2 regions of the Lacrimispora xylanolytica genome follow, and region 2 is predicted to be linked to the other one. Evidence: a T-box and tRNA genes for the amino acid it is inferred to sense, from the RefSeq annotation. Region 2 holds a T-box; the other holds one or more tRNA genes.
The links. The T-box of region 2 lies ahead of tyrS (tyrosine--tRNA ligase). A T-box ahead of a tRNA ligase gene usually reads a tRNA of that ligase, here a tRNA-Tyr.

Region 1 (7,486 bases), 620 kb from region 2:
AACTGGTCACTGCTGAAGCCAATGCTAAAATTCAGTCAGTCTGGGGCTATGGCTTCCGTCTGGAATTAGGAGATACCCATGAAGAGTATAAAAAATAAGATTCGAAGACCCTTTCTAATCCTGCTTATACTGATTCCACTTGCAACCCTGGTACTGTTTAACATATCTCTCCGCATTTACTTAAATGCAGCTGCCAAAAATGAATTAAAAGCCACAATCCACGCAGTAGAAAAAGTAATTAAAAGCGAGCTGGAGACAGACGGAGGCGCCCCCACCGAAAAAAGAGCCCTGGAAATGGCCCGAAATATCCTTTCTGCTCTCAAATCCTCTCATTTTTCACAGGGAATGGATTTTTATTTGCTGGATATCAATTCAACCCCGGTATTCCCGGCAAAAACAAAACTCACCTCATCCCAAACCGCCTTTCTAAACGTCATCTCCCCGAAGATAGACCAGATGAAAGAAAGAACGGTCTATACCATACCCGTAAATGGAAAAAAGTACTTTACCATTGCCTATACCATGAACAGCGATGATCTAAGCAATATGATAGCCGTATTTGCCCTCCCAACAGAACACATTAATAAATACCTGACTGCGGTCAACCAAATCCTGGTGGTTATCATGCTTTTAGGAATCCTGATTGCCATATATTTATCCGAAAGAATCGCCGCTCACATAACAACCCCCATAACAAAACTTAGCAGCCTCTCCTTAGAAATTGGCCAGGGAAATTTTGACGCCAGCCATTTTACCATTCCCCAGGATACAATAGAATTCAAGCAGCTATATGAAAATATAAGTCTCATGGTAGGAAGATTAGAGGCCTACGACAAAAACCAAAAGACCTTCCTGCAAAATGCATCGCACGAGCTAAGAACGCCGCTCATGTCCATCCAGGGCTACGCTGAAGGCATAGAAAGCGGAATCTTCCCCGATACAAAAGAAGCAGCACAAATCATAAAACGAGAAAGCATCCGCCTGAACGAATTAGTAAGTGAACTCCTGACCCTATCAAGATATGAAAGCGGCACCTATAAGCCTCAGTGGGAAGAAGTAAATCTCTGTCATTTATTAAAAGACTATACCCAGCGCCTTATGGGCCTGTCCGCCAAATCAAGCAAGACCATAGAGCTGAATCTCCCTGAGTATGATGTAATGGTTCAGATCGACGATATGCTCCTTTCCCAGACCGTGATGAACATTGTATCCAACTGCCTCCGTTATGCAAAAACGAACGTAACAATATCCCTGGAGAAAACAGCAGAAACCATCAGCCTGAAAATATCCGATGACGGAGATGGAATCCCCGAAGCTGACATTCCATTTATCTTTGACCGCTTTTACAAAGGTAAAAATGGCAACTTCGGCCTTGGTCTTGCCATTGCCAAATCAGCCGCAGAATTGTTAAATGGCAAAATCACAGCTTACAATCAGGAAAAAGGCGCCGTCTTTGAGATTTCATTCTGATGTTTTAATAAAATGAAAAATCCTTTGCTTTTCTCGTTCAGTTTCTGAATCCTTAAAATTGACTTTCCTCTAATTAAGCACCATTTTAGATACCTATTATTATGATTACGTACAATTCCATCTTATATCAGCCCTTCTATCCCACCTCACTCAATAAGTAAACAAGTAAATAAATAAAAAGAGTCCTTGGATAAGCAAAAATTACATCTTCCCAAGGACTCTTTTTATGTTGTATTTAAATAGTTATTACGATATCTTCCATCTCACTGAAACATGGCTGATTAGCAATCTCTATCTATATATCTATATCTATATCTATAGCTTTATCTATAGCTATTTAAATCTCTACACCTATTTCTATACCTATTTCTATCTCAATTCCTAACTATCCAAGCCCAGCCAAAGCATAGACTACCTTACTCCCTTACTACATCCAAAATATCTCTGAGACACATTTCCAAATCATCATTCAAGAATCTTCGCTCAATTCCGCATCTAGCTAAATTATCCTCTTTAAAATCCTCTTCATCAGCCAGATACCGCCTGCAAAGCTCTGCATATTTAGGCTCTTTCTGTTTATCTTCCCTTTCAAGAGCCCTCAACAGACGTTTCCCGTCTTCCACTTCAATATAAATAGGAACCATGATACCAGCCCCATAATAATTCCTTGTTTTCTCATAGGATTCCAAGGTACCAATCATCAGATAGCTGTCATCACTATTCACATCAATCTGTCCGTCATCAACCGTAAAATAAGTCCACGGACCCAAAATAGACTGATATGTCCTCTCTTCAATGATCTTACCTTCCTCTCGCAACTGCTTCAACCTATCCTCAGAAGTAAAATAATATTCTTTCCCGTCTTTTTCTCCCTGCCGAATCGGTCTGGTGGTATATAAAACAACCTGTTTCAGATGGGGCTGCATTTCCAGCAACCGCTTATAAATGGTGTCCTTACCAGAAGCGCTCTTCCCCATCACGTAAAAAATCTTTCCCATCTTTATATGCTCCAATTCATTGATTCTATCTCATAGAAAATGTAGTACCTACATTTCTTCTAAAACAAATATTTCTTCTGCCGCCTCATCTTCCATTCCCTGAACCGGAAGCCCTAAATCCTTGAATTTCATAATCAGCTCCACTAAATCGCCAGTTAACACTTCACCCGGTACAACAATAGGAATCCCTGGCGGATACAAATAAATAAATTCAGCTGATACCCTACCTATTGCCTCTGAAATTTTTATTTTATAACGCCTGCCATCCATTGCTTCAAAAATAGGATATCTGCAATCTTCCTCAATCGTAAAATCAAGAAGCACACCACCAGTATCACTCTGCCCTGCCATTTCCCCAGCCTCCTGCAAAGAAATGCTTCCAGAACCGGATCTAGCTCCCAATTGATCATCCAACTCAAGCAATGCACTGCAAAGCCTCTGAAGCCCTTCCTCTGTATCCTCCAAGGTTGTTATAGCCGTCACATAGTCAGCTCCGCACATTTCCATTTCCAGATGATACTCTTTTCGCAGCACGTCACTTAATTGATTTCCTGACCATACAATATTTCTTGTAGACACAATCACTTTTGACAGGTCCATATCATAAACACCATACTGTCCAATAATTTCATCCGAAAGCAGCGTCAGATGCTTCATCCCCTCCAGCCGCCTACGCATTCTAGTCAAAGACTCAGAAAATTCACCCAGCTTTTTTCTTCCCTCACCATCCATGTAAACAATACAATTCTCTATACTAGCCATAAATACATAGGACGGGCTGCTAGTCTGATACATATGAATATAACGATCCAGTTTCTCTAAATCAATATACCCCTTCCTGACATGTAAAATAGCAGTCTGCGTCAAGGAAGGAAGCGTCTTATGAAGACTCTGAATTACAACATCAGCACCTAATTCCAATGCAGACACAGGAAACTCATCCACCCTGCCAAATGCAAAATGCGCCCCATGGGCTTCATCCACAATTAACGGTATACCAAACCTATGAACCACATCAGCAATCGCCTTGATATCTGAAACAACCCCATCATAAGTAGGAGATACTACAAGCACTGCCTCTGCCTCTGGATTTGTTTTCAACAATTCCTCGACATCCTCAGCCAGTATTCCACCTTGAAGCCCCAATTCCGGCATCATTTGTGGATAAATATATTTGACTTCCAACTGCTTGAGGAAAACTCCATGAAATGCTGACTTATGGCAATTCCTGCTCATTAAAATCTTGCCTCTGTTTGATACCGCCGCACTAATTGCGCTCAATATCCCACAGCTGCTCCCATTCACAAGATAATAAGTCTTATCAGCCCCATAAACCTCAGAAGCCCACTCCAAAGAATCCTTTAATATTCCCTCCGGCCGATGAAGATTATCAAATCCCTCAATCTCCGTAATATCTATAGAAAATGGATTAGGAAACTTCCTTATCTCATTATTCCCATACTGCCTCTTATGTCCAGGCATGTGAAATGGATAAAAATCAGATTTACTATAATCCATTAATCTCTCTAATAATCTTGGTCTTTCTATCAATTTACTTTCCTCTTCTGGTACATAAAAATGATTAAGCTAATTTGTCACTCTCTTATTATTTCAACCAATATTCGCTATACATTTATAGTATTATCATATTTTATCTATTGTAAGTAAAGAACTATAGTTAATATAGCTTGTGCATTTGTTCTTATACCATTAGTAAATACATATTTAAGTATATCATCCTTATCCCTTCTTTACAATTTTTTCTCCGGAAGCTATAATAGTATTTTGGGTAAAAAAAGAAAGAGAGGAAGATCACTATGAGGTTAATCGAGTTTAAAATGGAACGTCCTGGTCTGGTAAAGGCAAATGATCAAGTTCACGTCATTGAGCGAGAAGGTGCCAGCAGCTACAGCTACATAATCGATCCAGCTGTGGCCATGTCTGGATGTTACTCTGGAAGAGACCGCATAAAATCTGATAAAGGGATTGTAAAAGAAGTAAAACATAATGATCGGGGATATTACGTAATCGTAGAATTTGATGAGTAATATCATCTTCGGACAAAATAAAAAGCCCTGAAACATTTCTGTTTCAAGGCTTGTCCTGAGACACCGGGGACTCGAACCCCGGACAACTTGATTAAAAGTCAAGTGCTCTACCACCTGAGCTAGTATCCCATATGCCCAAAGCCGGAATCGAACCAGCGACACGTGGATTTTCAGTCCACTGCTCTACCAACTGAGCTATCTGGGCGTATGCACGCTTTCGTATAATTTCACTAATAATGCGCATAAAAATTGCGGGGGCAGGATTTGAACCTACGACCTTCGGGTTATGAGCCCGACGAGCTTCCAGACTGCTCCACCCCGCGCTATTCAATTATATTATATGCAGTAATTAATATTTTAATCACTGAATGGATGGAGATGGATTCGAACCATCGAAACGTGTCGTAACAGATTTACAGTCTGCCCCCTTTGGCCACTCGGGAACCCATCCATAATTTAATTTTTTAATGCAAGCCGATGATCGGACTCGAACCGATAACCTGCTGATTACAAATCAGCTGCTCTGCCAATTGAGCCACATCGGCACAACTATCCAAATGCGGTTTTGCATACGGAATGGGACCTATAGGGCTCGAACCTATGACCCTCTGCTTGTAAGGCAGATGCTCTCCCAGCTGAGCTAAGATCCCATAATCAAAATTTAGTTGTAAAACGACCCGGATGGGACTCGAACCCACGACCTCCGCCGTGACAGGGCGGCGCTCTAACCAACTGAGCCACCAGGCCAAACCTTATTGAAGATACTTACACATACCCTCAAAACCACACATTGTTATATATCTTTCATCCGTTCTTCCTCTTACCTAAACCAACCTGGTTAAGCCCTCGACCTATTAGTGACAGTCAGCTGCACATGTTACCATGCTTCCACCTCTGCCCTATCTACCTCGTCGTCTTCAAGGGGTCTTACTCTTGCGATGGGATATCTCATCTTGAGGGGGGCTTCACGCTTAGATGCCTTCAGCGTTTATCCCTTCCCGACTTGGCTACTCTGCCATGGTGTTGATCACCAACAGATACACCAGAGGTCAGTCCATCCCGGTCCTCTCGTACTAAGGACAGCTCCTCTCAAATATCCTACGCCCACGCCGGATAGGGACCGAACTGTCTCACGACGTTCTGAACCCAGCTCGCGTACCGCTTTAATGGGCGAACAGCCCAACCCTTGGGACCTACTACAGCCCCAGGATGCGATGAGCCGACATCGAGGTGCCAAACCACTCCGTCGATGTGAACTCTTGGGAGTGATAAGCCTGTTATCCCCAGGGTAGCTTTTATCCGTTGAGCGATGGCAATCCCACTTTATACCACCGGATCACTAAGTCCTAGTTTCCTACCTGCTCGACCCGTCGGTCTCGCAGTCAAGCTCCCTTATGCCTTTGCACTCTTCGAATGGTTTCCGTCCATTCTGAGGGAACCTTTGAGCGCCTCCGATACACTTTCGGAGGCGACCGCCCCAGTCAAACTCCCCGCCTGACATTGTCCCCCAGCCAGGTAATGGCTGCAGGTTAGAAACCCAATATCGCAAGGGTGGTATCCCAACATCGGCTCCTCAAAGACTGGCGTCCTTGATTCACTGCCTCCCACCTATCCTGTACATGCAATACCGAATCCCAGTATCAAACTAGAGTAAAGCTCCATGGGGTCTTTCCGTCCTGGCGCAGGTAACCAGCATCTTCACTGGTATTTCAATTTCACCGGGTGCATTGTTGAGACAGCGCTCAAATCATTACGCCTTTCGTGCGGGTCGGAACTTACCCGACAAGGAATTTCGCTACCTTAGGACCGTTATAGTTACGGCCGCCGTTTACTGGGGCTTAAATTCAGAGCTTCGCGTTGCCGCTAACCCCTCCTCGTAACCTTCCAGCACCGGGCAGGCGTCAGCCCATATACCTCACCTTTCGGTTTTGCATAGACCTGTGTTTTTGCTAAACAGTTGCTTGAGCCTATTCTCTGCGGCCTGATTTCTCAGGCACCCCTTATCCCGAAGTTACGGGGTCATTTTGCCGAGTTCCTTAACAATGCTTCTCCCGCCGGCCTTAGGATTCTCTCCTCATCCACCTGTGTCGGTTTACGGTACGGGCACATATTACACAATAGCGGCTTTTCTTGACAGCCCCTACAGAGACTTCCCTACTTTTGTTCGGTACGCGTCACACCTTCCTGTTGCTAAGCGGATTTGCCAACTTAGCCAGTCTAATGCTTGCCCCGGTCTTTTCATTCCCGGGTTCTCTCTCGGTTCTGTGTCCCCACAGTTCTGATAATATGCGGTACAGGAATTTCAACCTGTTGTCCATCGACTACGTCTTTCGACCTCGCCTTAGGCCCCGACTTACCCAGAGCAGATCAGCTTTACTCTGGAAACCTTAGATATTCGGCCTGGAAGATTCTCACTTCCATCTCGCTACTCATTCCGGCATTCTCTCTTCTTAACACTCCACATCTCCTTACGGTAATGCTTCAGCGCGGTAAGAATGCTCCTCTACCAATGTATCATTCGATACATTCCACAGCTTCGGTGTCGTGTTTTAGCCCCGGACATTTTCGGCGCAAGACCTCTCGACTAGTGAGCTATTACGCACTCTTTGAATGTGTGGCTGCTTCTAAGCCAACATCCTAGTTGTCTCTGAAATCTCACATCCTTTTCCACTTAACACGCACTTTGGGACCTTAGCTGGTGGTCTGGGCTCTTTCCCTTTTGACTGCCCAACTTATCTCGTGCAGTCTGACTCCCGTACATCATCTGACCGGCATTCGGAGTTTGATATTCTTTGGTAAGCTTTGACGCCCCCTAGGAAATTCAGTGCTCTACCTCCGGCAGACTAATACGAGGCTAGCCCTAAAGCTATTTCGAGGAGAACCAGCTATCTCCGGGTTCGATTGGAATTTCTCCCCTACCCACACCTCATCGCCACCCTTTTCAACGGATGTGCGTTCGGTCCTCCACCG
Region 2 (7,486 bases):
GATGCAGCTGGTCAGGCATTATATTGTCCATATCCTTTGTCAATCTCAATACCAGCCATGGTAATTCCCCATCTTTTGGTTGCAGGCATTGTTGAAGCGGTTTTTACTTTGTTTATTGTCATCTACATAAAGAAAGTAGCTCCAGATACCATGTATGAAGAATCAAATGAAAAGAAAAAAGCAATTTATGGTTTACTGGCCTTCCTTATCTGCCTGACCCCACTGGGTCTGCTGGCAACAGGAACTGCATGGGGCGAATGGGGAAGCGAGGAAATCAGGAGTGTGGTTTCTGGCGGAAAAACATTAGGATTTATACCACAAGGGATGAAGGCTGGGGTGAATTTCAAAGCACTGCTGCCAGATTATGCAGTAAATGGCCTTCCTGAAATTGCTGGGTATATATTGTCTGCCATTGCTGGAGTTGCAATATTTATTATCTTTTTTAAGGTGATCAGCACCTTTAAGAAAGACAAGGTTGGTGGGAAACTTGAATAATTCAAAGGATTATAAAATAGAAATGCCGGAATGGATTTATAGTAATCAAAATTATATTCCGCTTACTGATAAGGATACTTTTGTAAACAAAAGTATCCTGTCTGTTTTCCACGTTATTTCAAGAATAAGAATGCAGGATTCTGTCGGTAACTCAAGGTTTAAAATAAATGTATCCCTTAACGTATCCTTTACCTTTTTACTTATAGTTTTATTGTCAATTACAAGAAGCTTTATATTCGTAGTCATAGTCATTGTGTATCTGCTCTCTATTTTAAGTTTCACGGAGGCAGACAAGCTGGTTAAAATATTGAAATTCAGTTTTAGTGTCACCTTATTCACTGCCATTATTATGTTACCGGCATTCCTTATGGGGAACAGCTATAGCAGTATTATGATAACTACAAAGGTATTTGCCACTACAACGTCTATGGGATTGCTTTCCTATTCATCAAAATGGAATTCCATCACGGAAGCGTTGAAGCTATTTCATGTTCCTGATATTTTTATATTGATTCTGGATATCACTATAAAATATATTTTTATGTTGGGTGACTACTCGATAAATATGCTTTATGCATTGAAACTTCGATCAGTCGGTAAGAACAATAATAAATATACATCCATGGCTGGTATTGCAGGGACCACATTTCTTCAATCAAAAGAAATGGTAACAGACATGTACCATGCCATGGAATGCAGGGGATTTACTGGTGAATATCATATTTGTAAGAAATCTAAATTCAAATGGGTGGATTATATTTTTATGGCTATAAACGTGGGGGTTATACTCCTGTTTTTCCACTTTGAAAGGACGTAAGATGATTGAGATTAAGGATCTGTTTTATTCCTATGGGGATTCTGTCGCATTAAATGATATAAATCTTGTAATAAGACCAGGTGAAGCCGTTGCGCTGATGGGGGCTAATGGATGTGGTAAATCCACATTGCTGAAACTGATTAACGGACTTATTTCACCAGACCAAGGCTCTTATACATTTAATGGAGTGGAGATAACGGAGAAAAAGCTGCAGGATGTAAAGTTCTCTAAACTCTTTCATCAAAAAATTGGTTTTGTATTTCAAAATTCTGATACACAGTTGTTTTCTTCCAGCGTCTATGATGAGGTGGCCTTTGGACCAAGACAGATGGGAATGAGCGAATCAGAAGTTGATAAGAGGGTAAATGACTGCCTTTGCCTGTTAAGCATACAGAGTCTAAAGAATAGAATTCCATATCAATTAAGTGGTGGAGAAAAACGTAAGGTCGCCATTGCATGTGTGATGTCTCTGAATCCAGATGTTCTGGTACTTGATGAGCCAATGAACGGACTTGATCCAAAAACGCAAAGATGGCTTGTGGAATTTTTAAATCATCTGAACAAGGCAGGTAAGACCTTAATCACGTCGACACATAATCTTGAACTAATACATGAAATATCAAACAGAGCCGTTCTTTTTGATGAGGCGCATACGATTGCAGCAGATCTTCCTTCTGAGAGACTTTTGGAAAACGTGGAATTATTAAAAAAGGTAAATTTGATATGATAAAATCCTTAGAATTTCAAAGGCTTCCATATTTTTTTTGTGAAGAATAATATATGACATATCCGTACATTATGATAAAATAATAGGGAGCATTTAGGACACAGGTACCTGACTTTTGAAAGGCATTAGCCAATTAAGCATTTTTATAAGGAGATAATCTATGAATGAAATAATCCAGTCCATAATAACAAGAAGAAGCGTAAGAGCTTTTGAGGAAAAACAGATTCCAGATGAAGCACTCCATGATATTCTGGAAGCTGCAAAGTTTGCACCCAGCGGAATGGGAAAGCAAGCATGGCATTTTGCAGCGGTGCAGAATAAGGAGAAGATTCAGGAACTGATTACTGCTACGAAAGAGGTGATGAAGAATTCACCCATTGAACATTTTAGAACGATTGGAAATAACCCGGAATTCAATCCCTTTTATGCGGCACCTACAATTATCATTACAGCCTATGAAAAAGATTCTGCTACTGGGGTCTCAGATTGTGCGGTGGCTCTGGAGAACATATTCCTGGCGGCTCATTCTATGGAGATTGGCTCCTGCTGGATTCATATTTTAGCATTTGCTGGAAATGATCCTAAGGTGAGAAGTATTCTTACTGAGTTTGGAATACCGGAAAATTATGAGATTTCAGGTACAGCGGCCTTAGGCTTTAGCAGCAAGGAAGCACCAAAGGCGGCTCCAAGAAAAGAAGGAACGGTTTCTATTTACAAATAACAAAAGGACAATGTAATCCCATTTAATTTGTGGGAAAATCATAGAATATCAAAATCTTGTATTGACGCTGCAAACAGAATGTGATAACATACCAGATAATTAAATATTTGCACTACAAAGGATTGCCATGCAATCCGGAGTATAAGAAAAGGCTATGAAAAGAAAGAGTAGCATTTTCGATTCCAAACAGAAAGATGCCGGTTGATGAGAGGCTCGTGGATAGAAAGTGTGAATACGTCTTGGAGCTGCGCACCAAAACTTTAACAGGAGTAGGCTGCGACGGAAAGCACACCGTGATCAAGTGCAAGGGTATCGCCAAGGCCGTACCCGATGAGGTAGACAGTGTGAGCTGTCTGCGAACTTAAGGTGGTAACACGAGATTTGCTCTCGTCCTTTTGAAACAAAAGGGCGGGAGTTTTTTATTGTTAAAAACTTAAACTCTTTGTTTTCTGAATTTCTTATAAATCTGCAAATATTTATAATAATATGACAAGGAGATGCTTTAACATGTTAACACCAAAGGAGCAAATGCGTATCATCTGTAAAGGAGTTCATCAGTGTATCAATGAGGAAGAATTACTCGCAAAATTAGAACGGTCATTTAACCAGAAGGAGCCGCTAATCATTAAGCTGGGACTTGATCCTTCTGCCCCGGACATTCATTTAGGCCATGGAGTGGTTCTTCGAAAAATCCGGCAAATACAGGAGCTGGGGCATAAGGCAGTCATTGTCATCGGAGATTTTACAGGTAAAATCGGGGACCCTACAGGGAAATCCAAGGGACGGAATTTATTGACCGATGAACAGGTGAAGGAGAATGCAAGCACCTACTGCGAGCAGATTTTTAAGATTCTGGATAAGGAGAGGACCGTTGTTACATTTAACAGCCAGTGGCTTTCCAAGCTTTGCTTTGAAGATGTAATGAAGCTGGCAGCTTCCACCACGGTTGCAAGAATGCTTGAGAGAGATGAATTTGAAAAGAGATTTAAACATGGAGTTCCCATTGGAATCCATGAATTTTTCTATCCGCTGATGCAGGCATATGACTCTGTGGAATTGCATGCGGATATTGAACTGGGTGGGACAGACCAGACGTTTAATATTCTTATGGGCAGGACGCTTCAAAAGTCAATGGGTCAGGAGGCACAGGTAGCTCTTCTCATGCCGATTTTGGAAGGAACGGATGGGGTGGAAAAGATGAGCAAGAGTCTTGGAAATTATATCGGTATCCATGAACCTGCTGAAGTGATGTTTAAAAAGGTGATGGAAATACCGGATCATTTAATCATCAGATACTTTGAGCTGGCAACAGATGAACATCCGGATGAGATAGATAAAATCAGGCAGCAGCTGTCGGAAGGGGAAAATCCCAGAGATATCAAATTCAAACTGGCAGAAATTATTACAGCTCTGTATCATTCGCAGGAAGAAGTTTTGAAGGCTGTTTCATACTATGAGGCTGCTTTCCGTAAAAAGTCAACTCCCGATGATATTCCAACCATGATTCTGGCTATTGGAAGAGAGACTGTGAATGATACCATTCCTCAATTCGTTGCCATGGGATTTGTAAAGAGCCGAAGTGAATTTATACGACTCTTAAAGCAGGGAGGAATCCGGCTAAATGAAGAAAAAATTGTGGAAGATGATCTGAATACAGTGTTATTTAATAATGACGTTATAAAAATCGGAAAGAAGCTATTTGTCAGGGTGAATAAGTAGTAAGGAAAATTTATCCACATTTTTGTTGTATTGTCTTATTTAAGGATGGTATCATGGATTTATAGCTGAGAATACAGCAGAAATTTTCATGAACGAAAGAGAAAGAAACATTTGACTGAGACACTGTGTCGTACTTTATACTGATTCTAAAGGGGGATAAGTCAGTGGAAGCAATGACAATCGGAGAGGTTTCTAAAACGTATGCAGTATCTGCAAGAATGATCCGGTACTATGAGAAAATAGGCCTGATTGAAAGCCACCGGAGAAAGGAGTACGCTTACCGGATCTATGACGAAGCAGCAGTCAGAAGGCTGAGACAGATCATGATTCTTCGGAAGCTGAGAATCTCATTAAAGCAGATCGGGGTTATTTTAAATGATATCGGGCAGACCCAGGCTCTGGAAGTCCTTCGGGAAAATATGACTGGGCTAGATGAGGAAATCCATGCTCTTAACACCATACGCTCCATTTTAGATGCCTTTGTCCATCGCTTGGATGATGGAATCAGAGCCAAGGTCCGGGTGGACCTTTTGGAAGACAGCGAATTGATTGAGATTGCTGATGCCCTTATTTCTCCTAAAAATCATTTAAAGGAGGACTGCTCTATGGAGGAGTTAAATCAGGCAAGTGAAAGAATGGAACGTAACATGGATATCAGGTTTATATACCTGCCGCCGGCAACCGTTGCAGCCAGTCAGTTTACGGGAGAAAATCCGGAAGATGTATCTGGAGACCGAGTGAAAGCATTGATCAAAGAAAGAGATTTGCCGGTGGTTAAACCAGATTTCAGGCTGTATGGATTCAACAACCCTTCTCCTCAGGAGGGGGAAGAATACTATGGCTATGAATTCTGGGTTACCATACCAGAAGATATGGAAGTAACAAAGCCGTTGGAGAAAAAGCAGTTTGCAGGGGGACTTTATGCCGCTCATTGCATTAAAATGGGAGATTTTCACGAGTGGGGAGCATTTTTTGAGCAAATGAAAAATCATGAGGATTATGAAATCCAATGGCGTGAACCATTTGGCATGGGTGGGGCACTGGAGGAGCATCTGAATGCATTTTCATTTTATACCGGTAGCGAATCTGATTTTATACAGTTGGACCTTCTGATACCGGTAACGAAGAAGTCTGATAAGGAAACAAACACACCATTGCAGAGACATCAGGATATTTGAATTATTTGATACTGATTGATGAGCGCCTCCGGGAAAGAAGGTAAGATCCTGGAGGCAATAAGAAAGGTGAGTTTTACAACAAGGTGAATCCATGAGACCAGAGCCAAAAGGACTTACTGAAGTTAAGTTTTATAAAGAAGTGGAAGACCATAAGCTGGATTTTGCAGTCATTATAAGCAGGTTTCATCGAAAATGGGTCTTATGCAAGCATAAGGAACGGGATACGTATGAGGTACCAGGCGGTCACAGAGAACCGGGAGAAGCTATTCTTGTAACGGCTATGCGGGAGCTGCAGGAAGAGACAGGGGCCATTGATTTTGAATTGAGACCGGTGTGCGTGTATTCTGTATCCAGAAAGAAAGCTGCCGGTGAGAAGCTTGGAGAAGAAAGCTTTGGAATGCTTTGCTATGCGGAGATTCAGACATTTGAAAAGGAGCTTCACAGTGAGATTGAGAGTGTGTTGATTACGGAGCATTTGCCAAAGAACTGGACGTATCCTGACATTCAGCCAAAGCTTATGAAGAAGATTAAGGAGTTAGGGTATCTTCATTAAGGAGCAACTTAGTAAATAGATGTGTGGGGGTAGGATAATGAGAAATGAACCGGAGATGTTTGACCTTATCTTAAACACGGCAAGGGAGGACAGCGGAATTCTTGCTGTTTATATGAATGGTTCCAGAACCAATAAAAATGCAGCTAAGGATATATTTCAGGATTATGATATCGTTTATGTGGTAAAAGCGTTGGAGCCATTTATCAGTGACCGTTCATGGATTGACCGCTTTGGGGAACGGCTATATATGCAGTATCCCGATGAGTTTCCAGGCAAACCCAAAAAGAATATAGAATTTTACGGCTGGTTGATGCAGTTTACGGATGGGAACCGGCTGGATCTGCATGTGGAAACGGTAGCGCATGCAGTGGAAAATATAACAAAGGACAGTCTTTGTGAAATACTTATGGATAAAGCAGGGGTTCTCCCACCCATGGCACCGTCAACGGATCAGGATTACTGGATACAATGTCCTATGAAAGAACAGTTCTTATGTTCCTGCAATGAATTCTGGTGGTGTCTGAATAATGTGGCAAAGGGGCTTTGGCGGGAGGAAATGACTTATGTACAGGATATGGTCAATCACATCATTCGGAAAGAATTATTGAAGATGCTGTCCTGGAAGGTTGGAATCATGACAGATTTTTCTGTTAGCATTGGTAAGTCTGGTAAGTATATCAATCGATGGCTGACCGAAGTGGAGTGGCAGGAGTATTTATCCACTTATTTTTCCGCCGATATTGAGGAGGGGTGGGACGCAGTGATTAGAATGTGCCACCTTTTTGAGAAAACAGCCCGGTATGTGGGAGATAAGCTTGGGTATGAATATCAGGAGATTGAAGGGGAAAATAGTCTTAGCTTTTTAGAACATGTTAGAAAGCTTCCTAAGGATGCGAAAGAGATTTATTAAAATGACAGTAATCTCATCTGCGACCGAATCGTTCCATTCCCCTAATAAGCGAGAAATATCTCAAAATGAGGGGAATACAGCGGAATAACTATAGGGTATGATAGGTAAAAAGGGGGAGATGAGATGAAAAAACAGATTCATTTAAAGATTGCTGCGCTTAGAAAAAACAATGGAATGACGCAGCAGGAGCTTGGAGACGCAATTGGCGTTTCTTATCAGACTGTGAGCAAATGGGAAAATGGAGTCACCATGCCTGACATTGGAATGCTTCCAGTGCTTTCGGAGTATTTTCATGTCACGGTTGATGAGTTACTGGGAATGAAGCCGCTGGCCTGGGAAGAGTATATGCCTGCAAAGACGGACAAG

Region 1: it has a tRNA-Tyr gene. The T-box ahead of tyrS (tyrosine--tRNA ligase) is inferred to sense a tRNA for this amino acid. The anticodon was not compared.

Annotation. Positions count from the first base shown of each region.
Region 1 covers NZ_CP113524.1:4,494,935-4,502,420, forward strand. Annotated here, with positions in the region: gene OW255_RS20690 (response regulator transcription factor) at 1-98, shown strand, start outside; gene OW255_RS20695 (HAMP domain-containing sensor histidine kinase) at 79-1,470, shown strand; gene OW255_RS20700 (guanylate kinase) at 1,887-2,468, opposite strand; gene OW255_RS20705 (aminotransferase class I/II-fold pyridoxal phosphate-dependent enzyme) at 2,517-4,019, opposite strand; gene OW255_RS20710 (hypothetical protein) at 4,286-4,516, shown strand; tRNA gene OW255_RS20715 (tRNA-Lys) at 4,573-4,645, opposite strand; tRNA gene OW255_RS20720 (tRNA-Phe) at 4,649-4,721, opposite strand; tRNA gene OW255_RS20725 (tRNA-Met) at 4,766-4,839, opposite strand; tRNA gene OW255_RS20730 (tRNA-Tyr) at 4,886-4,967, opposite strand; tRNA gene OW255_RS20735 (tRNA-Thr) at 4,989-5,061, opposite strand; tRNA gene OW255_RS20740 (tRNA-Val) at 5,094-5,166, opposite strand; tRNA gene OW255_RS20745 (tRNA-Asp) at 5,190-5,263, opposite strand; rRNA gene OW255_RS20750 (23S ribosomal RNA) at 5,351-7,486, opposite strand, start outside.
Region 2 covers NZ_CP113524.1:3,873,136-3,880,621, reverse strand. Annotated here, with positions in the region: gene cbiM (cobalt transporter CbiM) at 1-495, shown strand, start outside; gene OW255_RS17965 (energy-coupling factor transporter transmembrane component T) at 488-1,312, shown strand; gene OW255_RS17960 (energy-coupling factor ABC transporter ATP-binding protein) at 1,314-2,039, shown strand; gene OW255_RS17955 (nitroreductase family protein) at 2,200-2,760, shown strand; T-box leader at 2,906-3,158, shown strand; gene tyrS (tyrosine--tRNA ligase) at 3,268-4,479, shown strand; gene OW255_RS17945 (effector binding domain-containing protein) at 4,653-5,657, shown strand; gene OW255_RS17940 (NUDIX hydrolase) at 5,749-6,210, shown strand; gene OW255_RS17935 (aminoglycoside 6-adenylyltransferase) at 6,248-7,120, shown strand; gene OW255_RS17930 (DNA (cytosine-5-)-methyltransferase) at 7,244-7,486, shown strand, end outside.